DNA from 2 places in the Bacillus sp. GbtcB14 genome. Region 1 is predicted to be linked to the other one. Evidence: riboswitches for the same ligand, from Rfam matches in the RefSeq annotation. Region 1 holds a riboswitch; the other holds the start of a gene.

Region 1 (15,762 bases):
ACGATGGATGCACTTGTGAAAGCGACGGAAGAAGAACTAAAAGCAATTAACGAGATTGGTGAAAAAATGGCTCAATCTGTCGTGACATATTTTGATAATGAAGACGTATTAGAGCTATTACAACAATTTAAAGAGTATGGCGTGAACATGGCATACAAAGGGATAAAAATTGCTGATTTACAAAACGTTGAGTCGTACTTCGCAGGAAAAACTATCGTTTTAACAGGGAAATTAGAAGTTATGGGACGTAGTGAAGCGAAGAAGAAGATTGAGGCATTAGGTGGAAAAGTAACAGGAAGTGTTAGTAAAAGTACGGATTTAGTTGTTGCAGGTGAAGCGGCAGGTTCGAAATTAGCGCAAGCGGAGAAGCATAATGTTGAGGTTTGGAATGAAGAGAGGTTCTTACAAGAGCTAAATAAGTAAGAGGTGCAAACTTACCATGAAAAAAATAGCATTAGCGGTATTAAGCCTTGGCCTACTTATAAGTGGGTGTAGTGCAGGTACCGATAAAGAGGAAAAAGTGGTTGAGAAATCGGAGAAAGCAAAAAATCAAGCAATCGTCCCAAAGTACTCTATTTCGGATGAATATTATAAGGCGACTATTCCATTTGAAGCAGGAGCTGCACGTGGGTTAGTTGTACAAGGAGTAAGTAATCGTCTTGATATAGATGAATTTGAAACAGGATTAATGCGTATTGCGAAAGAGTCCTTTAGTACGAAAGATCATTTCTTTAAAGGTGGAAGTGCTCTAGATGCTCAAAATTTGCAGATGCTTGTTAAAAGAAAGCGTACAGATGCTGAACAGAAGGAATTAGAGGATAAATTAAAAAAAGATGCAGTTAAATTTCCAAATATCGGGTTAAACCCAGCGTTAGGTGGAGGAACTGAATCATTAGAGGAAAAAAATAAAAAAAATCCAATATATATTTCAAATATTTTAGAGCATGATTATTATGTGAAAAAAGGCGAAAAAGATGAACTTCAAGGCATTGTAGTTGGTTTAGCGATGAATTCGGTTCATTATTACGAGGAAGAGCATGGTTATCCACGTGAGGCTAAAATCGAGCAAGAGAAAATGTTAGCTGAAGGGAAAAAGATGGCGCAAGAAGTTTTGAAAGTTATGCATCAAAAACAGCCTGACACAAAAACTGTCCCGATAACATTTGCAATTTATCGTCAGGCTCCAAAGGCTTCACTCGTGCCAGGTAACTTTGTTTCTTATGCGAATGTTGAAAAAGGCAGTGAAACGGTTGAGGATTGGAAACAAATTAATGAGAAATATTATTTGTTCCCATCTGAACAAGCGAAAACGGATAATAAACGTGAAGATCTGGCGAGAGTATCAAACTTTAAAGCGAAACTAAGCGATTATTTCCAAGGCGACTATACAGCTGTTATCGGTACTGGTATGTATAGAGACGATGAATTAAGAGAAATAAAGCTTGATATTCCTGTCCAATTTAATGGGAAAGCAGAAATAATTGGCTTTACACAATATGTAGCCGGACTTATTACGGAATACTTCCCGAATTATATGAAGGTGCAAGTAACGGTTAAATCTGTAGAACGCCCTGAAGCGATTATTATACGTGAAGCGAAGCAAGATGAACCATTTGTGAAAATTTTAGATTAAATAGAAAGGCCGTTCCTTTATGGAACGGCTTTTCTTCTCGAAGAATTTTGTTATAATTTAAAATGTTATAAACAATGGGGGTAAGGGGTAATAAAGCACATGGACGAATTAAGTTTTCAAGTCATTATTTTATTAATTGCATTCGGCTTTTTAGCAGCTTTTATTGATTCAGTTGTTGGCGGTGGAGGATTAATTTCGCTTCCTGCACTTATGTTTGTTGGTTTACCACCAGCTTCGGCAATTGCAACAAATAAATTAGCGGCAACGATGGGGACGTTTACGAGTGCAATTTATTTTATTCGATCAGGAAAGGTTGATTTTAAAATTGTAGGAAAGTTAATCCCGTTAACTATTATAGGGGCGGTCGCAGGCGCTTTAGTAGTAAAGTTTATTCCGCCGGATATTTTACGGCCGTTAGTGCTTGTAATGTTGGTGTTTATTGCCATTTATATTATTGCAAAAAAGGATTGGGGAAGTGCATCTACCTATAAGAAGATGACGAAAAGAAAAACATTAATATTTTTCTTTGTTATTTTAATGATAGGGTTTTACGATGGATTTTTTGGACCAGGGACAGGATCCTTTTTAATTTTTGCATTTTTATTAATTGGTTTGGATTTTATTCAAGCGGCAGCATCTGGAAAACTTTTGAACTTTGTTAGTAATATTGTATCTTTAATTACTTTTTTATTTTTAGACGTAATTCATTTTGAATACGGTATTATTATGGGATTGTCGATGATTTTTGGCGCTTATTTTGGATCGAAGTTTGCAGTCCAAAAAGGTGTTGGATATGTAAGGACTTTATTTTTGTTAGTAACTATTTTATTGATTGGAAAAAACATTTTGGAATATACTCATATTTTGTAGAGTTATACGTATGTATAACTCTATTTTTTTATTATATTTTAAAAATTAATTAATTTTTAAAATATAAGTCTAGGAATATTTGAATAAATCTAAATTATCGTGTAGAATAATGTTGTAAAATGTAAACGTTTTTCTAAGGGGAGGCTAAAAAGAATGGTAGTAGCATACAAACATGAGCCATTTACAGATTTTTCAGTGGAGGCTAACAAATTAGCGTTTGAAGAAGGTTTAAAGAAAGTAGAATCTTATCTTGGACAAGACTATCCATTAATTATTGGGGGAGAAAAAATCACTACAGAAGACAAAATTGTTTCTGTAAACCCTGCAAATAAAGAGGAACTTGTTGGTCGCGTTTCAAAAGCAAGCCGTGAGTTAGCTGAAAAAGCAATGCAAGTAGCGGATGAAACATTCCAAACTTGGAGAAAATCAAAGCCAGAAATGCGTGCAGACATTTTATTCCGCGCTGCAGCAATCGTTCGTCGCAGAAAGCATGAATTCTCTGCTATTCTTGTAAAAGAAGCAGGTAAACCATGGAATGAGGCAGATGCTGATACAGCAGAAGCAATCGATTTTATGGAATATTATGGTCGTCAAATGTTGAAATTAAAAGACGGTATTCCAGTAGAAAGCCGTCCAATTGAATATAATCGTTTCTCTTACATTCCATTAGGAGTAGGTGTTATCATTTCTCCTTGGAACTTCCCATTCGCAATTATGGCAGGTATGACAACAGCTGCTTTAGTTTCTGGTAACACAGTATTACTAAAACCAGCTAGTACAACTCCTGTAGTAGCAGCGAAATTCATGGAAGTATTAGAAGAAGCTGGCTTACCAGCTGGCGTAGTAAACTTCGTTCCAGGTAATGGTTCTGAAGTTGGTGACTACTTAGTAGATCACCCTCGTACACGTTTCGTGAGCTTCACTGGATCTCGTGATGTAGGTATCCGTATTTATGAGCGTGCAGCGAAAGTAAACCCAGGCCAAATTTGGTTAAAACGCGTTATCGCTGAAATGGGTGGTAAAGATACAATCGTTGTTGATAAAGAAGCAGATCTTGAATTAGCAGCTAAGTCTATCGTTGCATCAGCATTTGGATTCTCAGGACAAAAATGTTCTGCATGTTCTCGTGCAGTAATCCATGAAGATGTATACGATCACGTATTAAATCGTGCTGTTGAATTAACGAAAGAATTAACAGTTGCTAACCCAGCTGTATTAGGTACAAACATGGGTCCTGTTAATGACCAAGCTGCATTCGATAAAGTAATGAGCTATGTTGCAATTGGTAAAGAAGAAGGTAGAATCTTAGCGGGTGGCGAAGGAGACGATTCTAAAGGCTGGTTCATCCAACCAACAATCGTTGCTGACGTTGCAGAAGATGCTCGCTTAATGAAAGAAGAAATCTTCGGACCAGTAGTAGCATTCTGTAAAGCAAAAGACTTTGACCATGCACTTGCAATTGCAAACAATACAGAATACGGTTTAACAGGTGCTGTTGTTACTAATAACCGTGACCATATTGAAAAAGCACGTGAAGAATTCCACGTTGGTAACTTATACTTCAACCGTGGATGTACGGGTGCAATCGTAGGTTACCAACCATTCGGTGGCTTTAACATGTCTGGTACAGACTCTAAAGCTGGTGGCCCTGACTACTTAGCACTTCACATGCAAGCAAAAACTACTTCTGAAACTTTATAAGAAATAGTAGAAGAGATCTTCGCAGTCTGCGAAGATCTCTTTTTTTTTTTTTTTTTTTTTTTTTTTGAAAAATTTTCTATATGTGGATTAAGATAGATATCAGTAGAAAAACTAATAAAGTAATAAGGTTTACTTCAGTAAATAAGATATATTATATTTGTTGGATAGATTCTCTTTAAAGATAAGAAAAGTAGGTGAACAAAGTGGGAAAATATCAATTGGATTACAAGAGTCAGGTAGCTGTGGCAAAGTTTCATGAAAAACAGACGCCTGCCAAATTTGATAAAAAGCAGCAAATTGAAAATTTGCGTGCGGAGTATTTGAAAAAGAAGCAAAAACAAACAGATAAATAATATGTTACGTTTTTGATAGGAGAAACTAGTTCTAAGTACCATATATTACTATTTGGTACTTAGAACTAGCTAAACCCTATTAATATCGGGATAAACATGTAAATAGAAACAAAACAACGAGAAAAATTGATTTATTAGTCATATTTTTTAGTATTCATTTTAAGAATTTCCTGTATAATACAATTTGAAAGAAAATCTATGGTTTGACAAGAAACACTCTTTTCGGTTTTGCTCACTGAAGGGAGTGTTTTTTTATAGCTAAAAACTCCTCTGTACTCATTACATTTGCATATACGCCATTTAAACTAGCTAAAATTGTGTTATGAATATAAACGGCTGGTATCGTAGCATTCTTAAAAGAAAGATCTTTTGTCGCACAAGCATCATGTATAACGGTACATGGAAAGCCGAAATCAAAAGCGGCCCTTACGGTAGCATCAATACACATGTGAGTCATCATCCCGCATATGACGACGTGCTCAATATCTAAACGTTGTAAGTGTTCTAGAAGAACGGTTTCGCGGAAACTATTTGGATAATGTTTGAGTATAACGGTTTCTTCTCTAAGTGGGCGTACGCTTTCATGAATATGTACACCTTCTGTATTGGGTAGGAAAAAAGTAGCATCATCTTTAATTGCTACATGTTGGATATGAAAAATAGGTTCGTTTTTCGTTCTAAAGAATTGTAGTAGCTGACTAGCATATTCGCTTGCTTCTACTGGATTGCGCAATTCCATCTTTCCATTCGGAAAATAATCATTTTGAATATCAACGAGTAAAAGAGCTGTTTTCATATATTTATCTTCCTCCGATTTCATATTCAAATAATGGTATTCAATTAGTAGAGAAGATTATCCTTTTTAAAAATATGCAGGAGGAGAATTTTACATAACTTTAAAGGTTACTATTTTATTATGAAATTCCATCTAAAAATTTTAATAAAGAAATAATTTATATTTTTCTAAAAAATGTATTGACTCTTATTATTCTGAGTTCTATAATGAAAATTAATTAAACGACAATTAAATCGATACATTCTTATCCAGAGAGGTGGAGGGACTGGCCCTACGATACCTCAGCAACGGGTTTTTTAATACCGTGCTAACTCCAGCAAGCCTATGAAAGGCTTGGAAGATGAGAAGATGTGAACGAGTACATATAAGTGCTCTCCTTCTTATCTTTATGGTTGATAAGAAGGGGAGCACTTTTTATTTTACCTCGAAAGCTCTACTTCAAGTTTTTACAGCATATAGGAGGGGAAAAAATGATTTCTTTTAACAATGTAAGTAAAGTATATGAATCAGGTGGGCAATCTGTTCATGCGGTGGAAGATGTAACATTATCAGTTGAGAAGGGCGAGATATTCGGCATTATCGGTTTTAGTGGCGCTGGAAAGAGTACGTTATTACGCCTAGTAAATATGTTAGAGAGGCCAACGGCGGGAACGATTTCAATAGATGATAAAGATATTACATTACTATCGACGAAAGAATTACGGAAGCTAAGACAAAGAATCGGGATGATTTTTCAAAGTTTTAATTTATTCAATTCAAGAACCGTGTTTGGGAATATTGCTTATCCATTAAAATTAGCGAAAGTACCAAAGAATGAGATAAAAGAAAGAGTAAATGAACTGCTAAAGTTTGTAGGATTAGAAGATAAAGCAAACTATTATCCAGAGCAACTATCAGGCGGACAAAAGCAGCGTGTTGGTATTGCAAGAGCACTTGCAACATCACCAGACATTCTTATATGTGATGAGGCAACATCAGCTTTAGATCCAGAAACAACGACAGAAATTTTGAACTTATTAAAGAAAGTAAATCGAGAATACAATGTAACAATTCTTCTTATTACACATGAAATGCATGTTGTGAAAGAAATTTGTCACCGTGTAGCTGTAATGGAGAAGGGGAGAGTTATTGAAGAAGGAAAACTGTTTGACGTTTTCACACAACCGAAAACAAAGACGACTCAAAACTTTGTACGTTCTATTATTAATGATCATTTACCGGAAAGTGTTCTAGGTAAAATTCAAAATGGTGGACAGATTTATCGCTTAACATTTACTGGTGAAGAGACAGGGCAGCCAGTACTATCATATATTGCGAAAAATTATAACGTCGATGTAAACGTACTGTATGGAAATATTATTGAACTCCAAAATGTGCTATTTGGAAATCTTCTTGTAGAATTGCAAGGTGAGCAGAAGGAAATTCAAAAAGCATTACAACATCTAAGACTGCAAGTGCAGCTGAAGGAGGTAGAAGCTCATGCGAGTTGATTGGAGTATATTTTGGCCTCGCATAGTAGATGCGACGGGGGATACCCTCTTAATGGTAATCGTAACCCTTATATTTGCTACAATTCTTGGTATACCTCTAGGTTTACTGTTATATGTAACAAGGAAAGGGAACTTTTTAGAAAATAAATGGGTCTTTTCTATTCTTAATATCATTATTAATACAATTCGTCCGGTTCCATTCATCATCTTCTTAGTAGCTTTAAGTCCACTAACAAGAAGTGTTATCGGAACGACGATTGGAACAGCAGCAGCAATCTTTCCAATGACGTTAGTTGCATCAATCGGTATTGCTAGAATGGTTGAAACAAATCTTGTTTCAGTTCCAAAGGGAGTCATTGAAGCAGCGCAAGCAATGGGTGCTTCACCATTTAGAATTGTTTTTGAAATTCTTGTGCCAGAAGCGTTAGCGCCATTGATTTTAGGTGTTACGTTTATGACAGTTGGTCTAATTGAATTTTCAGCAGTTGCTGGGCTTGTCGGTGGCGGTGGTCTTGGTGACTTAGCAATGACATATGGTTATCAACGTTTTGATACATCAGTTATGTTCGTAACGGTCGTTTTACTTATTATTCTCGTACAGGTAGCTCAAAACTTAGGAAACTACTTTGCGAAAGTCTTTTTACGCAGATCATAAAAAGGAAGAGGGGAAAAGAAAATGAAGAAAATTTTAGCATTTGCATTATCAGCAATTGTAGGGGTTTCAGCATTAAGCGGCTGCTCAAGTGGAGACACGGGGGCAGGAGCGAAAGAAAAAGTAGTTCGCGTCGGTGTAACTGGAACGGATGGAGACGCTTGGGAAATTTTAAAGAAAAAAGCTGAAAAAGAAGGAATTAAAATTAAACTGGTTGAGTTCTCTGATTACACAACGCCAAATAAAGCGTTAGCTGATGGAGATATTGAACTAAACTCATTCCAGCACGTTGCTTTCTTAGAGCAATTTAAAAAAGAGCATAAGTTAGATATTACAGCTGTTGGTACAACGCAAATTGCACCAATGGGCTTATACTCTGAAAAATATAAGAAGGCAAATGAAATTCCAGATGGTTCAGAAATTGCGATTCCCAATGATCCAACGAACCAAGCTCGTGCATTAAAACTTCTTGATGCAGCTGGATTATTAAAGCTTAAGAAAGACTTTGGCTTATTCGGAGATCCAAGCGGCATTGCTGAAAATCCGAAGAAATTAAAAATCACACCGGTTATCGCACAGCAAACACCTCGTGTATTAAAAGACGTTGCAGCTTCAGTTATTAATAACGGTGTTGCTGGTCAAGCTGGATTAGATCCAGCGAAGGATCCAATTTTCTTAGAAGATCCAAAGAATGAAAATGCGAAGCCATATATTAATATTTTCGCAGCTCGTACGAAAGATAAAGATGATCCAACACTGAAAAAAGTAATTGAACTCTATCATTCAAAAGAAGTAACAGATGCAATTAAGAAAGAAACAAATGATGGTTCCATTTCAGTAGATCTTTCACTTGAGGAGCTTGAAAAAATCGTAAAATAATTATCGGGTTTAACGATTAACAGTAGGAACCCCTCCGCTGTTAGTTCGTTCAACATATAATCTACTTAACAAACAAAACCCTAATTCTGTACCTTCCAATTCTGTATAACGTAGAATCCATGTTTGTTAAGTAGAGTAATGGACCAGGAGTTTTCCTGGTCTTTTTTTGTAGTTATTCAATTATAATACTTTTTAAAGTATCTTCATGATGCTCTTGTTCTTTCGGATAAGCAGCTAGTTCCTCTTGTAAAATATTTAATATTTGTTTAGCTGATTGCTGGATTGGATTAGGTAGCTCTTCTAATATATGCATCCCGACTTTTATTTTTGTACGAATTACCCTGCGTAGTAATTCCTCATGCATGTACTACACCTCCAAACCGAATATTTAGTACATCTTCTTCAAATTTTGCTCCTTGAATAGAAAGGTGTGTTAATGTTTTTGGTAACGTGATGTTCCGTTTAACAGAACCCGCTCGAATAATAAGTTCATCACCTTTTTGATTTAAGGAAAGTTCACTTTTGTTTGAGAAGGGAATGGACAGAACGAAAATATACTCATCGCCATCCTTTTTTACATATTGAGTGCGCCCATTAAATTTCACTTCTGTAGGGGAATGGTCAGTTTTAAATAAAGAATCTCCTACACGTTCTAACATAGTTAGACCGACAACTTCTTGTTCAAACATTGGAGCTTCGTAAATAGGAAGGGGGTGAAAACTATCTTGAATTAATGTTTTATATTTCTTTTGCGTATCTTTCCATGCTTGAAAATAAGGATCGGTGACAGTGTTAGGGATGACGCGATTAATCATAACGGCATCTACGTTATAATCGTACAAATTTAAATACGTAAAGCTGCGCTGAGCTTCTTTAATGACCATTTTTTCAGGATTTACAACGATGCGGATACTTGTTACGTCTCGGTTTGATAAAATATCTCTCATTTCTCCGAGCTGTTCAAGTGTATTTGTTAATTCGTCCATAATATCGTCGGTTGGAAGAGGGACACCAAGGAGTGGTTGAGCTACAGGACGAACGACTTTTAAAACTTTTCTTTTAATAGGAAATAATTTTTCCATCCACCAGCCGAGCATGTCTGGAAAACTTAGCATTGCTAATGTTTCTCCTGTTGGAGCGCAATCAATGATGATAACATCATATGTGTTTTGTTTATAATAATCGAGTACGCGCAGTAAGCTAATTAAATCTTCCATACCAGGAAACATCGTTAATTCTTCTGTTGTAATATCATCAGCTGCTTTGGAAGTGAATAGCAAGGTAATATACTTCTGTAACTTTCCCCAGCCTTTTTCCATTTCATAAATTGTATTAATTTCTTGTGCCCATAAATTTTCACGGATTTCTAATGGCTCAGAAGATAGCTTTATACCAAATGAATCTCCTAAACTATGAGCAGGATCTGTACTCATTACTAAAGTTTTTAATCCTTGTTTTGCGCTTTGAAGTGCTGTTGCTGCTGAAATGCTAGTTTTCCCTACGCCGCCTTTACCTGTATACAAAATAATTCTCATCATTCTATCCCCTTTGTTTCGAGTATCGAATATTACGAGTTCCAAAATAAAATATTGAATAAAAACCCGGTTAGGGTTTTATTCAATCGGAATGTTTTTCATTTTAGGTGTAGAAACCTTTTCTTCTGTTTTTTGCTGTGACGTAGCGATGTGATTCATGATTTTTTGGAAGATTTGTAGTAAGAATGCTTTTTCTTCTTCTGATAATGCTTCTGTCACTAGGTTAAAGTAATGGGCTGCATTTTGTTTTACTTCGTGGACGAGCATTACGCCGTTTTCTGTTAAACAAATTAATACAATGCGCCGGTCGTTTTCATCACGGTACCTTTCAATATATCCCTTTTTTACAAGGCGATTTACAACGCCTGTCGTTGTACTCATCGGTATATCAAGAAGGTCAGCAATTTTTGTCATTGTAATATCTGTATTTCGCTCCATCCAAAGTAAACAAAATACTTCTGTTTTAGAAAGTGTTAAATCTAGGCTTACCCATTCTTCAGGATAAAAAAGTTTCTTGGCGTTATCTAGCAGTAAGTCTAAAAAATGTTCATATTGCAACAATTATTTCCACTCCCGTATATTTCGAGGTTCGTAATATTTGTTTTTATTTTATGTGGAATTGAAATAAATGTCAATGTTTTTGACTGTTTTTTCAGACTAGACAGAAAACTGTCTTTAAAATAGTATTCTTTTATGGTAGATTTATAAATATAAAACTAGAATTTACATAAAAATCCATCATGGTAAATATACTTATCTATAATGGATGTACAGCTAACGAGGGGGAGAACGATGAGAAGACGTAATACGCAAGCGTTCACGTTTTTAGCATGGACTTCATTTGTTTGCGCGCTTTCAGGTATGCTAATTGGAATTTATACGTTAGATGAAACGCTTAGTGTAAAAGGATATTATTTAATTGGAACATTATTTTTAACGATGTCTTGTTTTGTATTACAAAAAACAATTCGTGATAATGAAGAAGATAACGAGAGATTTCCGAAAAATGAACCGTTAGATAAAGACTAAATTGTAAAGAAAGGCATTTGCCTTTCTTTTTTTATGTAAAAATGCTGTAAGTGCCATGTGTTGACTTGCTTGAAGTACTGAAAATTTGGTATCATCAATAGTATTGTAGATTGAACGATATATTATGGAGGTGGCCTAGCCGTGTCAAGAATTTCCGTTGAGAATGTAAAGCACGTAGCACATTTAGCACGTCTTGCAATTACTGATCAAGAAGCAGAAAAATTTCAAAAACAACTAGATGCAATTGTTACATTTGCAGAACAGTTAAATGAATTAGATACAACAGATGTAAAACCAACAACTCATGTATTAACTATGAAAAATGTTATGCGTGAAGATGTACCAGAAAAAGGTTTACCAGTCGAAGAAGTATTAAAAAATGCACCGGATCACAAAGATAATCAAATCCGTGTTCCAGCAGTATTAGAATAGAGGAGGGGAATTTCGATGTCATTATTTGATCATTCGGTATCAGAGTTACATAAGAAGTTAAACAACAAAGAAATTTCCGTTACGGATTTAGTAGAAGAATCTTACAAACGTATTGCGGATGTTGAAGATAACGTAAAAGCTTTTCTTACATTAGATGAAGAAAATGCACGCGCGAAAGCGAAAGAATTAGACGCAAAGATTGGTGCTGAAGATAATGGATTATTATTCGGTATGCCAATCGGTGTAAAAGATAACATTGTAACTAACGGTCTTCGTACTACTTGTGCGAGCAAAATGTTAGCAAACTTTGATCCAATTTATGATGCGACAGTTGTGCAAAAGCTAAAAGCTGCTGACACAGTTACAATCGGTAAATTAAATATGGACGAGTTCGCAATGGGTTCTTCAAACGAAAACTCAGGTTTCTACGCTACGAAAAATCCATGGAACTTAGATTACGTTCCAGGTGGATCTAGTGGTGGTTCTGCAGCAGCTGTAGCGGCAGGAGAAGTATTATTCTCTCTAGGTTCTGATACGGGTGGTTCTATCCGTCAGCCAGCTGCATATTGCGGTGTTGTAGGTTTAAAACCAACTTACGGACGCGTATCTCGTTACGGATTAGTAGCATTCGCATCTTCACTTGACCAAATCGGACCGATTACACGTACAGTAGAAGATAATGCATACTTATTACAAGCTATTTCAGGTATTGACCGTATGGATGCAACTTCTGCAAACGTTGAAGTAGGAAACTACTTAGCTGGCTTAACAGGCGACGTTAAAGGTTTACGCATTGCTGTACCAAAAGAATACTTAGGCGAAGGTGTTGGCGAGGAAGCTCGTGAGTCAGTACTAGCTGCTTTAAAAGTATTAGAAGGTATGGGCGCAACTTGGGAGGAAGTATCTCTTCCGCACTCTAAATACGCTCTAGCAACGTATTACTTACTATCTTCTTCGGAAGCATCTGCTAACCTTTCACGCTTTGATGGCGTACGTTACGGTGTGCGTTCTGATAATGTAAATAATCTATTAGATCTTTACAAAAACACACGTAGCGAAGGTTTCGGTGATGAAGTAAAACGTCGTATTATGCTTGGTACATTTGCACTTAGCTCTGGTTACTATGATGCATATTACAAAAAAGCACAACAAGTACGTACATTAATTAAGAACGACTTTGAAAATGTATTTGCGAACTACGATGTTATTATTGGACCAACAACGCCAACTCCGGCATTTAAAGTGGGCGAAAAAGTTGATGATCCAATGACAATGTATGCAAATGATATTTTAACAATTCCAGTAAACTTAGCGGGTGTTCCAGCGATTTCTGTTCCATGTGGATTCGGTGCTAACAACATGCCACTTGGTTTACAAATCATTGGTAAACACTTCGATGAAGCGACAATTTACCGCGTTGCACATGCGTTTGAGCAAGCAACAGACTATCATACAAAAAAAGCAAGTCTGTAAGGAGGCGAGCATAGATGAATTTAGAAACAATTATTGGTTTAGAGGTTCACGTTGAGTTAAAAACAAATTCGAAAATTTTCTCTGCGAGTCCAACAGAATTCGGAGCAGAGCCAAATACACAAACAAGTGTAATTGACTTAGGATACCCAGGGGTACTTCCTACTTTAAATAAAGAAGCAGTTAACTTTGCAATGAAGGCTGCAATGGCATTAAACTGTGAAATCGCAACGGAAACGAAGTTCGACCGTAAAAACTATTTCTACCCAGATAATCCGAAAGCTTACCAAATTTCTCAATTCGATAAGCCAATTGGTGAAAATGGTTGGATTGAAATTGAAGTAGACGGTAAAAAGAAACGTATCGGTATTACACGTCTTCATTTAGAAGAGGATGCTGGTAAATCAACGCATACAGCTGATGGTTCATTAGTAGACTACAACCGTCAAGGTATGCCTTTAATCGAGATCGTATCTGAGCCAGATATGCGTACGCCAGAAGAAGCATATGCATACTTAGAGAAGTTAAAATCAATCATTCAATACACTGGCGTATCTGATTGTAAGATGGAAGAAGGTTCTCTACGTTGTGATGCGAATATTTCCCTTCGTCCAGTTGGACAAGAGAAGTTCGGTACAAAAGCGGAACTGAAAAACTTAAACTCATTCACTTACGTACAAAAAGGTCTTGAGCACGAGCAAGTGCGCCAAGAGAAAGAATTGTTATCTGGTGGTATCATCCAACAAGAAACACGTCGTTATGATGAAGCAACGAAGAAAACAATCTTAATGCGTGTGAAAGAGGGGTCTGACGATTACCGTTACTTCCCAGAGCCAGACTTAGTTGAACTTTACATCGATGATGAGTGGAAAGAAGAAATTCGTGCTTCGATCCCAGAACTTCCAGATGCACGTAAAGCTCGCTACGTTGCAGAAATTGGCTTACCAGCTTATGATGCACACGTATTAACATTAACGAAAGAGATGTCTGATTTCTTTGAAGCAGCAATTGAAGATGGAGCAGATGCGAAACTAACATCAAACTGGTTAATGGGTGAAGTGCTTGCATACTTAAACAAACAACAAAAAGAGTTAAAAGACGTTGCATTAACGCCTGCTGGCTTATCTAAAATGGTTCAATTAATTGAAAAAGGTACAATTTCTTCGAAAATCGCGAAGAAAGTATTTAATGAATTAATTGAAAAAGGTGGAGACCCAGAAGAAATCGTTAAAGCGAAAGGTCTTGTTCAAATTTCTGACGAGGGTACACTTCGTAAAGTTGTAACAGAAATTCTTGATAATAATGAGCAATCTATCGAAGACTTTAAAAACGGTAAAGACCGTGCAATTGGCTTCTTAGTTGGTCAAATTATGAAAGCTACAAAAGGACAAGCAAATCCGCCGCTTGTTAACAAAATCTTACTTGAAGAGATTAATAAGCGATAGTAGTAATAACTTTTAAAGATTAAGCAGAAAAACACCCGTACATGGGTGTTTTTCTAGGTTAATCAAACGTTTGTTTAAATGAGAGAGAATCGTTTAAACAAACGTTTGATTAACTGTCAAAAGTGGAAAAATGTTTGTATAGCAACTATGGTATGATAGTTGCAAAAAGGTGGGAATAATGATAAATCTAGACATAGAGGTTTTTTTTCATCTCATGAAATAATAGATAATTACTATTCGTTATATGTAAATTGTTGTGAGGAAATAGATGGACATAAATTTTTTGTCAAATAAAACAAAACCATTGAAATGAATATTTACTTTTGATGGACTACACGAATCGGGTTCTTACTGCCTGTTTGAGCGAGATAAAAGAAGGATAGGAAGATGAGAGGAGGTAGGCATGGGAATACTGAATAGAAGTTCGGTATGTTCTTTTTCGATACATAAAGAAATTTCCTATGCTAATAAATGATGAAGCGAGCAAGAATTATTTATAATCCTACTTCTGGGCGCGAGCTATTTAAGAAAAGCTTACCGGAAGTATTACAAAAATTAGAACAAGCTGGATATGAAGCGTCTTGTCATGCGACAACTGGTCCTGGAGATGCGACTGTGGCAGCGAGGCAAGCTGCGGATCGTAAATTTGATGTTGTTATCGCAGCTGGTGGTGATGGTACATTAAATGAAGTGGTGAACGGTTTAGTAGGACATGAACATCGTCCGAAGTTTGGAATTATTCCAGTTGGAACGACAAATGATTTTGCGCGTGCGATTGGTGTACCTCGTGCTATTGAAGAGGCTGCGGATATTATTTGTGAAGGGAAAACAGTTCCGTTAGATCTTGGTAGAGCGAATGATACATATTTCATTAATATCGCTGGCGGCGGCCGTATTACAGAATTAACATATGAAGTACCGAGTAAGCTAAAGACAGTATTAGGCCAACTTGCTTACTATTTAAAAGGAATTGAAATGTTACCATCATTACATCCAACATATGTTGAAATTGAGTATGATGGAAAGTTGCTACAAGAAGAAATTACGATGTTTTTAATTACGAATACGCGTTCAGTGGGCGGCTTTGAAAAGGTAGCACCATATGCATCAATTAACGATGGATTATTTGATTTATTAGTACTGAAAAAAGGTTCTATCGCTGACTTAATTAAAGCAGCAACACAAGCACAGCGTGGTGAACATATTAACAATCCAAAAGTGCTATACACACAAGCAAATCGAATTAAAGTGCATTCACCAGATAAACTAATGATTAACTTAGATGGTGAATACGGTGGAGATGCACCGATGGAATTCGAAAATATATATCATTGTCTTGAACTATTTGTTCCTGAACATCAAGAGGATGCCCTGTAAAGGCATCCTTTTTATTATATAGAGGAATTGTAAATTGGAAGTTAGTTTGATTTTCATGGTATTTTTACAATTCGTTTATGTTATATCCATACTTTATTGA
Region 2 (15,762 bases), on a different contig from region 1:
TTCCCATTATGGAACTTAACGATTCCAGCAGTGCTACACACATATATTGATTATTTAAACCGTGCTGGTAAAACGTTCAAATATACACCAGAAGGTCCAGTTGGCCTAATCGGGGATAAGAAGATTGCATTATTAAATGCACGAGGCGGCGTATATTCAGAAGGTCCAGCAGCTGAAGTAGAAATGGCTGTTAAATACGTAGCAAGCATGATGGGCTTCTTCGGTGCAACAAATATGGAAACAGTAGTTATTGAAGGACATAACCAATTCCCAGATAAAGCAGAAGAGATCATTACAGCTGGTCTTGAAGAAGCAGCTAAAGTAGCAAGCAAGTTTTAATTGAAAATAGAATCGTCACTCGAAAAAAGTAGCATTAACAGGTAAACGTTAATGCTACTTTTTTTATATTTTAAGTTCATCAGCAAGTTTTTCTAATTGAATTCGATCTTGTATGTAATAGGTTCTTCCGTCTTTTTTTAAGTAATTTTGCTGGCAAAACTGGTTTAATACGTATAAAAGATGGCGATAGCTGACATTTAAGTATTCCGAAACCTCGGTATGTTTTTCTGTATAACTGTTATTTTGTTCTGTTAATAGAATAAACGCCGCTAATCGATTTTCGAACGGGTAACTATTGTTTTTGGCATAACTTTCTGTTCGGCTAATTGTTTTTTCGCCGATAAATTTACATAATTTCTGTAGAAAGGTAGCATCTTGCAACAAAAGATGCCGACAATCTTTAAGAGGGAGCGCTAAGCATATACAATCTTCGATCACTTCCACTGTTTTCGTAACGGATTCCACGCCAATTAACCCTAATTCTCCAATGAAAGAAGGTGCTTGAATAAAGTTAATTAAGGAGACCCTTCCATTTTTATGACTCATATATATTTTCGCCTGCCCGGAAATTAAGTAATAAAGATAAGGAACATCAACTCCTTCAGTACATATCCTTTCTTTCTTTTTAAAAGAATGTAGTTCAGCATACGGTAAGACATTAAAAGAAAAAAGAGTATGGAAGTTGGAAGTTTGCATGTAATGAGAGATTTCTTCGCTATTTTTGCTAACTTTCATATTTTCACCTCATGTTTAGTATGAGATATCTCCTATTATTTTTACAAGAAAGAATGATACGATTTATGTAAATTTGTTTTTGTAGAAAAGAGAGTGTGAAGGGTTTATGAGAAAATATAAAACACTTTTATTTGATGTAGATGATACATTGTTAGATTTTCAGAAGGCGGAGAAAGTGGCGTTACGTATGCTGTTTGAAGAGAAAGGGATTCCTCTAACTAGCGAGGTTGAAGGGCACTATAAAAAAATTAATAAAAGTCTTTGGGATGCTTTTGAGGAAGGTGAAATAAACCGTGATGAGGTTGTAAATACACGGTTTTCGATTTTGTTTAAAGAGTACGGGGAAGAAGTAGATGGGGTATTATTCGAAAATAATTATCGCAGTTACTTAGAAGAAGGAGACCAACTTATGCAAGGTGCGTTTGAATTTATAAATCAAATTCAAAGTAAGTATGATTTATATATAGTGACAAATGGTATTTCTAAGACGCAAGATAAACGTTTACGTAATGCAGGATTACATGCCTTGTTTAAAGATATTTTCGTTTCTGAAGATACAGGATTCCAAAAGCCGATGAAAGAGTATTTTGATTATGTTTTTGAACGGATTCCTAATTTTTCCCCTGAAAAAGGGCTCATTATTGGGGATTCGCTAAGTGCTGATATGAAAGGTGGATATGTAGCGGGAATTGATACTTGTTGGTTTAATCCAGCAAATAAATCAAATAAAAGCGAGATTGTGCCAACATATGAAGTGCAAAATTTTGAAGAGTTATACGCACTATTGAAGCAACATGTGTAATAAAAATAGGCAGTGGAACTTTTGTCCCTACTGCCTATTTTTATTCGTTTGTAGCTTCGTTATTTTTAGGAAGTGGAAATGCATTACCAATCGCTGCCGCTCCAAGCATCGGTAATAGTAAATTGAGCGGGAAAAACATGAGTAATAGTAATGTTATAGCAATTGGTTTTCTTAATGCGTAGCTTGAAATTGCTGTCGTGACGATGGCTACCGAAGCAATTGGATCTATAGGGATAATGGACGCTATAGCATATCCGATACTAGATCCAGCAAATATAATAGGGAAAATGTGTCCACCGCGCCAACCTGTATTTAAACAAACGGCAGTAATGCATAATTTTAAAACCCCTGAAAGAAGTAGTACCCAGAAGGATAAATGGCTCCATTCAACGACTAAATCTTTTAATTGATGTTCTCCTGAGAATAACGTGTACGGGAGAAAAGTTCCTGTAATTCCTAATAAAATACCACCGATAATACCGAGTGATAGTTTATATTCTTTTAAGGGATGAATTAATTTCTCTAATGTGAATTCTAATTTGAAATAAAAGAAGCCAACTATAGCACCAATACTAGCAAGTGGTAGAAAGGCAATCCATTCATTAAGAGAAAGGGAACCTTCCCCAAAATCAACGATAAAGGATCCACGATTATCCAGTTTACTAAGTAATAAATAAACGGAAAAACCAGCGAAAGTGGTAGCTAAATATACAATTGCTTTTTTTCCTTTAGAAAATTCGTTAATTTGCTCACCCTCATTTTCATTTGGAGCTAAATAACCGAATAATGGCGCGTTAAAAATTACACTTAAAGTAGCACCAATTCCAACCTCTGTTAGTTCATTCATTCCTTTTAAGGCGAATGTAAAGCGATCCCCTATCCATGTACAAAGTCCACCGATAATGCCAACAAGTGCTGCTTCTGGACCTAAGCTAGCCCCGAATATTAAAACGATAATCGCAGTTAAAGTAGCTTTATGTACAAAACGGTATTCAATTCTACCTGTTTTTTTATATTCACCCATCACTTCCGGCATAAGACGTGGATATGTGCCGAAGTATTTTTGGGTTAAACCGACGAGAATACCACCGATAGTTGTTACACAAATAGTGTAATACGGAGGAGAAGAGAAAATAGTAGGTAAGTATCCCCAAATAAAGTGAATGCCGATATTTATCGTAACTAAAAATAGCCAGACTGTTGCTCCTACTATAGAGCCTAAAAGAATGCCGTATAGGACGAGTATATAGTGCATGTCCTTTGTGTTTGTCATGTTATACCTCCGTTATGTAAGTTGTAATGTCGAAAGGATTCAATATGCTACTGTGAAATGAAATGAAATGAATATGTATAGTATCTTTTTGAGAGGTTGGCTTATTCAATATATTGAGGTCTCGTGAGAATTTGAAATGTATACAGTTAAACTACTTACTTAATTTTATATAGTAATCGTGGGTTTTAAAAGGTCTTTTTCAAATGAATATGGAATATATTTCTTTTGTTATGCATGTCAAATTCTTTGCATTTAATTTAGAACATTCAGAAAAACTGATTGACATTAGGAAATTATTGCTATAAAATCAACGGTAATTGCATAGTCTTATCAAGAAAAGGTGGAGGGACAGGCCCGATGAAACCTTGGCAACAGCCGTATAACGGAATTGTGCCAAATCCTGCAGGTAATAATCCTGAAAGATAAGAAAGAGCCTTTAGAGCGTGTTTTCAAACTGCTCCTTTCTTGTTTTCAGGAAAGGAGCAGTTTTTTTATTTTGTATAAAAGAAAGGAGAATGAGAGATGGGAGAATCATGGGGAAAAGGAACAATTTGTGTGCAAGGTGGCTATACACCAAAGAATGGTGAACCGCGTGTTTTGCCACTTTATCAAAGTACAACGTATAAATACGATACTTCGGATGATTTAGCAGCGCTATTTAATTTAGAGGCAGAAGGATATATATATACGCGTATTGGAAATCCTACTTTAGCTGCATTTGAGCAAAAGTTAGCGGATTTAGAGGGTGGTGTAGGAGCTGTTGCAACGGCTTCTGGGCAGGCTGCTATTATGCTTGCTGTTTTAAATATTTGTAGTAGCGGAGACCACTTGCTTTGTTCTTCCACAGTTTATGGCGGAACGTTTAATTTATTTGGAGTGAGTTTGCGTAAGCTTGGTATTGATGTTACGTTCTTTAATCCGAATTTAACTGCTGATGAAATTGTGGCCCTTGCTAATGATAAGACGAAACTTGTTTATGCAGAATCGTTAGGAAATCCAGCGATGAACGTTTTAAATTTCAAAGAATTTTCAGATGCAGCGAAAGAGTTAGAAGTACCTTTTATCGTGGATAATACATTAGCAACTCCTTATTTATGCCAAGCATTTGAGCACGGAGCAAATATTATCGTTCATTCTACGACGAAATATATTGATGGTCATGCAAGTTCTTTAGGCGGCATTGTCATTGACGGAGGGAACTTCGATTGGACAAATGGGAAATATCCTGAACTTGTTGAACCGGATCCAAGTTATCACGGCGTAAGTTACGTTCAAAATTTTGGTGCAGCAGCTTATATTGTGAAGGCGCGTGTTCAATTATTAAGAGACTACGGAAACTGTATGAGCCCATTCAATGCGTACATTAGCAATATTGGCTTAGAAACGCTGCATTTAAGAATGGAACGTCATAGTGAAAATGCTCTCGCAGTTGCTAAGTGGCTTGCTAACCATGAACGTATTGAATGGGTGAATTATCCGGGATTAGATAATAATGAAAATTACTCGTTAGCACAAAAGTATTTGAAAAAAGGTGCTAGTGGTGTGTTAACATTCGGCATTAAGGGAGGATTAGAATCTGCGAAAGAATTTATCGCAAATGTAAAACTAGCAACTCTCGTAACGCATGTAGCGGATGCACGAACTTGCGTGATACATCCTGCTAGTACAACTCATAGACAATTAAGTGCTGAGGATCAGCGTTTAGCTGGCGTTACATCAGATTTAATTCGCTTATCGGTTGGTATAGAAGATGTTTCTGATATTATTGCAGATTTAGAAGCAGCGCTAGTCGGAGGCAAAGAACATGCCGATCATAATTGATAAAGATTTACCAGCTCGCAAAGTGTTGCAGGAGGAAAATATTTTTGTAATGACGAAGGAGCGAGCAGAAACACAAGATATCCGGGCTTTGAAAATTGCTATATTAAATTTAATGCCTACAAAGCAAGAAACAGAAGCGCAATTACTTCGTTTAGTTGGCAATACACCGTTGCAATTAGATGTTCATTTACTTCATATGGAATCACATTTGTCTCGTAATGTAGCACAGGAGCATTTAACGAGTTTCTATAAAACATTCCGTGATATTGAGAATGAGAGGTTTGATGGACTTATTATTACAGGAGCACCAGTTGAAACCCTTTCTTTTGAAGAGGTAGATTATTGGGAAGAGCTTGGGCGTATTATGGAGTATTCAAAAACGAATGTAACATCTACGCTTCACATTTGCTGGGGAGCACAAGCTGGTTTGTATCATCATTATGGCGTTCCAAAGTATCCTCTGAAGGAAAAAATGTTTGGCGTATTTGAACATGAAGTCCTTGAGCAACATGTGAAATTGTTACAAGGGTTTGATGAATTATTTTTCGCCCCGCATTCTCGTCATACAGAAGTACGAGAGAGTGATATTAGAGAGGTGAAAGAATTAACATTGTTGGCGAACTCTGAAGAAGCAGGTGTTCATCTTGTTATCGGGCAAGATGGGAGACAAGTATTTGCGCTCGGGCATAGTGAATATAGTTGTGATACGTTAAAGCAAGAATACGAACGAGACCGTCAAAAAGGGTTAAATATTGATGTGCCAAAAAATTATTTTAAGCATAATAATCCAAATGAGAAACCGCTTGTACGGTGGAGGAGTCATGGGAACTTATTATTCTCTAATTGGCTAAATTATTACGTGTATCAAGAAACCCCTTATGTATTATAAAAAAAGATTGTGTAACACGTGGCAACGTTTTCTTTGTAAAGATTAACTTATATTTTTCCGAATGTTCTAAAAACATTGTTTTTCAGATTTTTTGCTCATATAATTTCATCTAAACACAATTTTTGAGGGGTGGACAGTATTATGAAAGAAATTCAAGTTGGCTTATTAGGCCTTGGGACAGTTGGTAGCGGTGTTGTTCGTATCATTACAGATCATCAAGAGCGACTTATACACCAAGTAGGTTGTCCTGTGAAAGTAACGAAAGTACTAGTACAAAATATTGAAAAAGAGAGAGAGGTAGAGGTACCTTCTACTCTATTAACACAAGATGCAAATGAAATTTTAGATAATCCAAATATTGACGTTGTCATCGAAGTGATGGGTGGCATTGATGATGCAAAAGCATATATTTTGCAAGCTTTACAAAGTGGGAAGCATGTTGTGACTGCCAATAAAGATTTAATGGCGTTGCACGGGGCGGAACTCTTAGCGGTAGCAAAAGATAATAAAGCTGATTTGTTTTATGAAGCAAGTGTAGCCGGAGGGATTCCGATTTTACGAAGCATTGTAGAAGGACTTTCTTCCGATCTTATTACGAAAGTAATGGGAATTGTAAATGGAACGACAAATTTTATTTTGACGAAAATGTCAGATGAAGGGAGAGCATATAACGACGTGTTAAAAGAAGCCCAACAACTTGGATTTGCAGAAGCAGATCCAACATCAGATGTGGAAGGTTTAGATGCAGCAAGAAAAATGACGATTTTGGCTACCCTTGGTTTCTCTACAAATGTAGAGCTTGGAGATGTGAAGGTAAAAGGGATTACATCTATTACAGAAGAAGATATTGAATACAGTAAGAGTTTAGGATACACGATCAAATTAATCGGTCTTGCGAAGCGAGATGGTGAAAAATTAGAGGTTACAGTTGAACCGACACTACTTCCAAATACACATCCTCTCGCGGCCGTGCAAAACGAATATAATGCTGTATATGTGTATGGCGAAGCGGTCGGAGAAACGATGTTTTATGGGCCAGGCGCAGGAAGTTTACCAACAGCAACAGCTGTTGTTTCAGATTTAGTAGCTGTAATGCAAAATATTCGATTAGGTGTAAACGGAAATAGTGCGGTATCCCCGCAGTATAAAAAAGTATTAAAAGAGCCAGACGAAATTGTTGTGAAGAAATTTTTAAGACTTCATGTAAAAGATGAAATTGGTGTATTTGCAAAAATTACTTCATTGTTCTCTGAGCGTGGTGTTAGCTTTGAAAAGATTATTCAAATGCCACTTGAAGAGAAAGGAAAAGCTGAAATTGTAATTGTAACGCATCGTGCGTCTCTTGCTGATTATGATTATATTCTACATACGTTGCAGGGGTATGAAGAAATAGATTGTGTGAAGGCAAATTATCGAATTGAAGGAGATGCTAAGTAGTATCCCTTATCGTAAAACAGAAAGAGCCTATTAAGCAGCTTGCTTAATAGGCTCTTTTCTATTTAAAATCTTCGTACCAATTTGAATAAATGCTTGGATAATCCAGCCTGTTGTAAAGGATAAGATGATTGTTCCAAAATAGATAGGTCCATCTAATAGGAAGCTTAATGTTAAAAATAAAAACGCTAACGAAATTTCTGTTCTTCTAAATGTCCATTTCTTTTTTTCAGCAACCGTTAAAACGAAAGCTTCTTGAGGTGCTGCGCAAAGGTTTGTAGAGACGTAAAGACCAATCCCAGCTCCAACGAATAGATTTCCGCAAATAAGTGTTATATATTTTGGAAGAGAGCGGATAGCGTCCATAATAGTTGTAATGGAACCGACCCAGTCAACAAAAAGAGAAATAAGAACCATCGTTACAATTGTACCAATTGTTATTTGTTTTTTATTCCAAAAGAGTACGATAAAGGTAAAAGCTAAGTTAATCATAAAAATCCAAAAACCGATACTTATCCCAAAATTTTGATATAGTGCAATAAAGAAGGAATCATAAGGGCTAAGTCCAAAAGAAGTAATTGTCGTCATCATATTAATACCGATGGCGAGAATGAGTAGACCGCCAATGAAAAATATATATTCTAATTTGAATCGAAGCATAGTTGTATATCCTTTCAAAATGTATTTGCTAGGCAAGGATATATTGTGGAAAGCTTACCAGGTCAAGGGAGAATTTTTGTGAGAAGGGGAAAGTGAGATGACGAATATAAGAAAGATTGCTGAACTTGCTGGGGTATCTGTTTCAACTGTTTCACGTGTACTGAATAATCATCCATATGTGAATGAACAGAAACGAAAAGAAATTTTAGCAATTATAGAAGAATTAAATTATACGCAAAATGTGAATGCAATTCATTTAGTGAAAGGAAAAACGAATGTCATTGGCGTTTTATTACCGCACGTAAATGATCAATATTATAGCGCTATTATTGAGGGAATATCAAAGGAAACAGCAAAGAACAATTATAATATGATGCTTTGTCAGACGAATTATAGTGAGGAAAGAGAATTAGAAATTTTGAATATGTTAAAAATGAAAAAGCTTGATGGAGTTATTATATGTTCGCGGGCAAATAGTAAGGAAAAGCTTGAAGAATATACGAAATTTGGCCCAATTGTTATGTGTGAAGAAATAGAATCGAATTTCATTTCGAGTGTGCATATTGATTACTATAAAGTCTTTTCGCGCGGGATGAAGAGCTTAATAGATGCCGGTCATACAAGTATTGGGTATTGCATTGGAAGAAGTAATAGCATTAATAGTCAGAGAAGAAAACAAGCATATGAGGATTCGCTTCAACCGATTGCTGTAACACCGATAGAGGCCTGGAAGTTTAAGGGTTGTTTTACGGTGGAAGATGGACGTAATGTAATCAGGGAATGGGTCTGTATGTCAGTGAAACCAACTGCGTTTCTTGTATCTTGCAATCATATTGCGGCGGGGATGGTAACGGAAGCAAAAAAACAAGGAATTCGTATTCCAGAAGATATTACGATTATCGGTTGTGATGATCAAGATGTGGCAGATATTTTAGGCATTACGACGATTTCATATTCTAGTAAAAATGTTGGCGTGAAGGCATTTGAATTATTATATGAAAAGATTAATGATGAGAATATAAATGTAAAGCATGTAGAGTTATCACCAGAATTAGTACATAGGGAAACAACATAATAGAGAAGTTGTGAAAATCGCTTTTCAAAATTGCGTTTGGTATAATTATGGACAATCTATGAGGGCTAAAAGGGGTTTTGATATGAGATCAAAAGTGGTAAAAGTAATTCTACTCATTACAATTGCATCTTTCTGTTTATTTGCATATGGTTTTGTTTCAGGTGTAAATGATGTATTAAATCCGAAAGCTTCAAATTTAATTAAAAAGACCGATGTAGTGGCAAAAGAGAAAAAGAAAACGGGAACGTTACAAATCGTTAGTTTAGGCGATTCATTAACACGTGGTGTTGGTGATAAAGAAGGAATTGGCTATATTGGACGGGTGAAGGAAGATTTACAAAAAGATTATAAGCAAAAGGTTGCTTTGACTAACTTAGCGGTTAGTGGTGCGAAAATGCCTGACTTATTAAAACAAATTGAGAGTAGTGGCGCTCAATATTCAATTAAGCAAGCAGATGTAATCGTCTTAACGATTGGAGGAAATGATTTATTTCCGGGCTGGGAATCGCTTGGAAAGATAGATTTAGAAACATATCGTCCTGATACAGAAACATTCCAGAATGAAGCGAAGAAAATTATAGAAGAAATTCGTAAGTTAAATACAGATAGCCCTATTTTTTGGCTAGGTTTATATAACCCTTTTGAAGATGTAGAAGATTTAAAAGGATCTTCAAACATTGTTGTAGACTGGAATGCATCTTTAGAAAAACTGGCGGTAAATGATAAAAATGTGTATATTACACCGACATTTGATTTATTCCAAAACCGTGGGAAAGATTTATTATACTCCGATCATTTCCATCCGAATGAAGTAGGGTATACATATATGGCGGACCGATTAGTTCAAAATGTTGCGAGTAAATTAAAACTAGAACAAGGAGGGGTAAAATGACGACGATACTTTCCGTACGAGACGTGAAGAAGGTAATTGGAAAGAAGACAATTGTAGAGAATATTTCCTTCGATGTAAAACAAGGAGAAGTGTTTGGCTTCCTAGGACCGAATGGTGCCGGAAAAACAACTACCATTCGAATGTTAGTTGGATTGATTAAAGAAACAGAAGGTACGATTTCTATTGGTGGTTATTCTATTAAGGAAAATTTCAGAGAAGCGATGCGTCAAATTGGGAGTATCGTTGAAAACCCAGAACTGTATACATATTTAACGGGCTGGGAAAATTTAAAACAATTTGCCCGTATGCTAGGTGGTATATCAGATGAACGTATTATTGAAATTGCTCAAATGGTTCATTTGGATGAAAGAATTCACGATAAGGTAAAAACATACTCACTCGGTATGAAACAGCGCCTTGGCATTGCGCAAGCGCTTCTTGGAAATCCCAAGTTGCTCATATTAGATGAGCCAACAAATGGTTTAGACCCAGCTGGAATTAGAGAACTAAGGGAATTTATACATAAGCTTGTGAAAGAAGAAAATATGAGTGTGTTTATTTCAAGTCACTTACTAAGCGAAGTACAAATGATATGTGATCGGGTTGCGATTATTCATAAAGGAAAAATGATAACAGTTGCCAAGGTTGAAGAGTTAATTAAAACAGCAAGTGATCGTGTAGAATGGATTGTTACACCAATTTCTAAGGCGAAAGATATGCTAGAAGATGCTGAGGAAGTAAGAGAAGTGAGTATAGAAGGTAATCGATTACTATGCCGCATGGATATTGTATCTATAAGTAGTTGGAATAAACGTTTTGTAGAAAACGAGATAGATGTGCATAGTGTTAAGGAGCTTGTATTTACGTTAGAAGATTTATTTATTGAACTCACAAGGGGTGAGCAGCATGCGTGAATTTGCGAATCTAGTTTTGAATGAATCAGAAAAGATTTATCGTAAGAAACGTATTTTTGTTGTCATGCTTATTTTAGCAATCTTGATCCCGCTTTTCGTATATGCGCAGTATCGTGAAATAGAAACGACACAAAAACGACTTGGGACAACTGATTGGAAAGTGTCACTGCAACAACAAATTGTCGATTCTCAGAATCGGTTAAATAATTCTAGGTTGCCAGAAGAATGGCGTGATTGGCTAAAGGTAAGGGTGGAGCAACAACAATATTATTTAGATCATGATATTAACCCGATGGCACCGGGCGCACCAACTTTTGTAAGGGCGTTTATTGAGCAAGGAATTACATTGTTTATTCCGCTTCTCGTAATGATTGTCGCTATTGATATTGTTTCAGGAGAACGAAGTGATGGAACGATGAAGATGTTACTTACACGGCCGATTCGGCGCTGGAAAATACTCCTTAGTAAGTACGTGACGATGTTATTTTTCATTTCACTCATACTGCTTCTTGTCGGTTTGTTTGCTTACATATTATCTGGGCTTGTATTTGGATACTCGGGCTGGAATTTACCCGTTTTAACTGGGTTTGTTATTGATAAGGAAACGTTAAATACGAATTTTGTACATCTTATTCCGCAGTGGCAATACGTCTTGATGGCGTATGGGTTAGCTTGGTTTGTTGCTATCGTTGTCGGAACTATATCATTTATGGTTTCTGTTTTAATTCGAAATACACCAGCCGGCATGGGCGTTATGTTAGCCGCATTAATCGCAGGTGGCATTTTAAGCTCGTTCGCAACATCGTGGGAAGGCGCGAAATATATTTTTAGTGTGAATTTATCATTAACAGATTATCTATCAGGAAAATTACCTGCATTACAAGGCTTATCGATGGGGTTCTCTTTAATGAATTTAACGGTATGGGCAGTTGTGTCCCTTATTATTTCATTTGTAGTATTTACAAAGCAGGATATGGTGAATTAATTGGACGGGAAGTGAAAGCATGAAAAATGTTTTAAAAAATGATTGGGAACCATTATTGGCACCAGAATTTGAGAAAGAATATTATCGCAAGCTGGCTGATTTTTTGAAAGAAGAGTACAGTACCCATGTTGTTTATCCAAGGATAGAAGATATTTTTAGCGCCCTAGAGTATACAAGTTATGAAAATACAAAGGTCGTTATTTTAGGGCAAGATCCATATCATGGACCGGATCAAGCACATGGTTTAAGCTTTTCGGTACAGCCCGGCATTAAAACGCCACCATCATTGCTAAATATGTATAAAGAACTTCGAGATGAATATGGTTATGAAATCCCGAATAACGGTTATTTAGTAAAGTGGGCAGAGCAAGGAGTTTTATTATTAAATACTGTATTAACAGTTCGACAAGGTGAAGCCAATTCTCATAAGGGAAAAGGTTGGGAGTATTTCACAGATCGTGTAATTGAGCTATTAAATGAACGTGAAAAATCGGTTATTTTCATATTGTGGGGACGTCATGCACAGGCGAAGAAAAAATTAATTACGAATACGAAGCATCATATTATCGAGTCTGTACATCCAAGCCCACTATCGGCAAGACGTGGTTTCTTTGGTAGTAAGCCATACTCTAAAGTAAATACGATTTTAGCTAATATGGGCGAGAGAGAAATTGATTGGGAAATTCCAAACCTATAAATAGAAAAGGTAGTTAACCAGTTGTTAACTACCTTTTTGTTATTATTGTTGTTCGTTTTTTAATTTTGCATCTAGTACAAACGTACCGAATGGGATAACTGATGAAACGAATGCTCCAAGTGCCCATAAAATTGATTTACGGTGTACGATTGTTACTTGAATTACCGCAAAGATGAATAGAATAAATAAAACACCATGAGCCATGCCTGTAATTTTAACGGCTGTTGCAAATCCTGCAAAATATTTTAATGGCATTGCTACAAATAATAGTAGTAGGAAAGAAATACCCTCAACAAGTCCAATTGCTCTTAATCGTCCGATTGGTGTAGATAACATGAAGTAGCCTCCTTTAATGTATGCTTGTATATAGTAAATTTGTATTCTTTTTCAAAATAAAATAGTCTATTTTGTTTCATTATATACAAAAAGAAAGTTTACACTACGAGAATAGTGCAAAGTTCAAAATATAGTCACAAAAGCATGGTAATTTAAATAAAAACCTATTTGAAGTGTTTGACTTCAAATAGGTTTTGTGAGTGGAAATATTAAACAAGTACTTCGTTTTTTAGTACAAATTTCTCTACGACTTTTGCAACGCCATCGTTCATATTTGTATCTGTTACGTAGTTTGCAATTTCTTTAATATCATCTGGTGCATTGCCCATTGCAACACCAAGACCAGCGAATTCGATCATCGCCTGGTCGTTATAGCTATCGCCCATTGCGATAACTTCTTCACGCTTAATTCCAAGTTTTTGGATTAGTTGGTTTAAGCTTGTTCCTTTTGTAACACCAGCTTCAGTAAATTCTAAGAAGAATGGTTTAGAACGCATAACGCTTAATTGGCCTTCTAGTTGTTTTTGTAGTTTTGATTCTACCGTTTGTAAATGTTCTGGATTTTCTACCATTAATACTTTTACAACTGGTTGTTGCACAGCTTCTTTCAGGTTATTTACTTCTACGATTGGCATACCCGTAATTTGACCTTCAATTTCTGTATAAGAGTTATTTTTCTCGGTGATAATGTCGTCATCAATGTATGTGTGAATCCATACATTTTCTTCTTTACTAATATCGTATAGACTGTGAACGATTTCAGGAGATAACGTACTACTGAATAATTCTTTATCTGTTTTACAGTCAATAATTTTTGCGCCGTTAAACGAAAGAATGAAGCTACCGTACTCTTCTAAATGTAATTCTTTTGCGATTGCACGCATTGCAAATGTTGGACGCCCAGAAGCAAGTACAACTTTTATACCTTGCTCTTGTGCAGTCATTAGAGCTACTTTCGTACGAGATGAAATAGTATGGTCGTCACGTAATAAAGTATCATCTAAATCTAAAACAATCATTTTATAAGTCATATTGAAAATTCCTCTCTTTGTTGAAATAGAAATAAAGTTTTATGAAGATATTGGGGAATATATAGTAAGACATCGAACTTCTTTATGTGAAGCTAGGAGAAGTTCTTTATTTTTAGTATAAATTACCATGAGCATGTTGCCCATGATAATTTATACGGCTAACGCTTGATTAGCTCTCACTTTATCATTATCGTAACAACTATAAAGATAGAGTGCAATAATGGAAGTTTTCCAATTTACGATGGTTGTTTTTCTGTAGAACGAGAAAATAGTATTTCGAGCAAAATGGCCATTACAGACCCAAGAACGAGCCCGTTACTTAAAAATGATGCTAAAAATGGTGGGAGCGTAGAAAATGCTCCTGCGGGAACAAACATAACTCCGACTCCTGTAAAGATGGAAAGACCCGCTACTTTAAATAATCGTTCTTTATTTTGTACTGTGTCGTATTCACGGAAAGCTAGACCAATCATACTTGCAAATACAGGATAAATAGCAGCATAACCAACTGCAACTGGGATTGCTGCAAAGAATGAAGTGATCTGTGGGAATATACTAACGGCAATAATAAAGCTTGATCCTAACATAAATGGGAGTCGCTTATAAATATTAGTCGTTGCAATAAACCCTGCTGATCCAGAAATAGCAACAGGTCCAATAGCTGAGAATAGACCGCCTAATAATTGATTGATTCCTGTTATAATGCCGGCTTGTTTGAAACGATCGGGTGCGGCATCCTCTTCATACTTAGAGACAATCTTTTGCACAACACGAATACTTGCTAACATATTTGTTAGAAGTAATAGTGTAACGAAAACTACCGTAATTGCCATGTTCCATTCAATGCGAGGCATTCCGAAAACAAATAGAGATGGAAAACGGATTATATCTGTCACAGGCGTTACTGGATTAGATAATCCAAAGCATGCGAATAATATCCAGCCGCAGACGATACTGAAAAGAACGGAATATTGTCCAATAATAGGTAGCTTCATGATGAAAAAGGATAGTAAAATAACAATAAGTGAAAGAATAAATACGTCAGCTTGTACTTCTGTATGTTGTCCGTCAAGGCCGAACATTCCCTTTAAGAAGGCCCCGCTAAGTTGCGCGACAAGAAGAAATAAATATGTTCCAATGACTGTCGGTGTAAAATAGCGGACTAGTTTATCGATGAGTCCAAAAACACTAAGAATAATACAAATGATACCACTTAATAGGAAGGCGTACTGAAGGACTTTAAGCGTTTCATTGCTGGATCCAAATAATACGACACCTAAACTTGCATAAAGGGAGAAAATTCCCCACCAAAGGCCTGCAGGACCTTCTTGAATAGGAAGTTTATGTCCAAATATAGCTTGCAGTAGACCAGCAAAGCCAAGAACAAATAATGTCCTTTGTACGAATGCAATAGCTTCAGCACCATCGAGGCCATAACTAGTTGCGACGCTAATTGGTACAATAAGGCTCCCAGCTAAAATAAATAGCGCCCATTGTAAGGCGGAAAGAAATGTTTTCATTATATCAACCTCTTTCATAGATTCCGTATCTAGTATATATGTATTTCATTTCTACTGGCAAAGATTGTAGATAGAGAAAAGAGTTGAAGCGCGATATGAATGCACGTAAGCAATTATGGATAGCAGTTATATGTATGACTTTTGTTGTAATTTTAGGAACGCTAGGATTTATGATGATTGAAGAGATTAGTTTGTTTCAAGCATTTTGGATGACGATGATTACTGTATTGACTGTTGGATACGGAGATGCCGTTCCTGTAACGCAAGCGGGGAAAGTATTTGCACTCCTTATTATACCTGTTGGCGTCGGTATTGTTACATATGCAATTGGGGTAGTGGCAGCTATGATTATTGAAGGG

What was found. Region 1 has a riboswitch for S-adenosylmethionine ahead of KVT31_RS21590 (methionine ABC transporter ATP-binding protein). Riboswitches for the same ligand answer to the same signal wherever they lie in the genome.
Region 2: linked by a shared signal. The riboswitch ahead of KVT31_RS15125 (bifunctional O-acetylhomoserine aminocarboxypropyltransferase/cysteine synthase) and the one ahead of KVT31_RS21590 (methionine ABC transporter ATP-binding protein) in region 1 are both predicted to bind S-adenosylmethionine.

What each region holds. Positions count from the first base shown of each region.
Region 1 covers NZ_JAGXJT010000008.1:20,465-36,226, forward strand. The annotation lists gene ligA (NAD-dependent DNA ligase LigA) at 1-423, shown strand, start outside; gene KVT31_RS21565 (CamS family sex pheromone protein) at 440-1,633, shown strand; gene KVT31_RS21570 (TSUP family transporter) at 1,733-2,503, shown strand; gene pruA (L-glutamate gamma-semialdehyde dehydrogenase) at 2,657-4,204, shown strand; gene KVT31_RS21580 (hypothetical protein) at 4,408-4,557, shown strand; gene KVT31_RS21585 (cysteine hydrolase family protein) at 4,790-5,353, opposite strand; SAM riboswitch class I at 5,595-5,700, shown strand; gene KVT31_RS21590 (methionine ABC transporter ATP-binding protein) at 5,824-6,843, shown strand; gene KVT31_RS21595 (methionine ABC transporter permease) at 6,833-7,498, shown strand; gene KVT31_RS21600 (MetQ/NlpA family ABC transporter substrate-binding protein) at 7,520-8,374, shown strand; gene KVT31_RS21605 (DUF3926 domain-containing protein) at 8,547-8,738, opposite strand; gene KVT31_RS21610 (ArsA family ATPase) at 8,731-9,912, opposite strand; gene KVT31_RS21615 (MarR family winged helix-turn-helix transcriptional regulator) at 9,988-10,470, opposite strand; gene KVT31_RS21620 (YiaA/YiaB family inner membrane protein) at 10,702-10,938, shown strand; gene gatC (Asp-tRNA(Asn)/Glu-tRNA(Gln) amidotransferase subunit GatC) at 11,080-11,370, shown strand; gene gatA (Asp-tRNA(Asn)/Glu-tRNA(Gln) amidotransferase subunit GatA) at 11,386-12,843, shown strand; gene gatB (Asp-tRNA(Asn)/Glu-tRNA(Gln) amidotransferase subunit GatB) at 12,858-14,285, shown strand; gene KVT31_RS21640 (diacylglycerol kinase) at 14,757-15,662, shown strand.
Region 2 covers NZ_JAGXJT010000004.1:492,750-508,511, reverse strand. The annotation lists gene KVT31_RS15145 (FMN-dependent NADH-azoreductase) at 1-339, shown strand, start outside; gene KVT31_RS15140 (transcriptional regulator YeiL) at 403-1,074, opposite strand; gene KVT31_RS15135 (YjjG family noncanonical pyrimidine nucleotidase) at 1,181-1,876, shown strand; gene KVT31_RS15130 (chloride channel protein) at 1,917-3,149, opposite strand; SAM riboswitch class I at 3,474-3,578, shown strand; gene KVT31_RS15125 (bifunctional O-acetylhomoserine aminocarboxypropyltransferase/cysteine synthase) at 3,672-4,970, shown strand; gene metA (homoserine O-acetyltransferase MetA) at 4,954-5,859, shown strand; gene KVT31_RS15115 (homoserine dehydrogenase) at 6,001-7,296, shown strand; gene KVT31_RS15110 (YczE/YyaS/YitT family protein) at 7,327-7,953, opposite strand; gene KVT31_RS15105 (LacI family DNA-binding transcriptional regulator) at 8,051-9,028, shown strand; gene KVT31_RS15100 (SGNH/GDSL hydrolase family protein) at 9,039-9,920, shown strand; gene KVT31_RS15095 (ABC transporter ATP-binding protein) at 9,917-10,834, shown strand; gene KVT31_RS15090 (ABC transporter permease subunit) at 10,827-11,819, shown strand; gene KVT31_RS15085 (uracil-DNA glycosylase) at 11,839-12,516, shown strand; gene KVT31_RS15080 (DUF3817 domain-containing protein) at 12,559-12,852, opposite strand; gene KVT31_RS15075 (Cof-type HAD-IIB family hydrolase) at 13,062-13,883, opposite strand; gene KVT31_RS15070 (purine/pyrimidine permease) at 14,120-15,403, opposite strand; gene KVT31_RS15065 (potassium channel family protein) at 15,499-15,762, shown strand, end outside.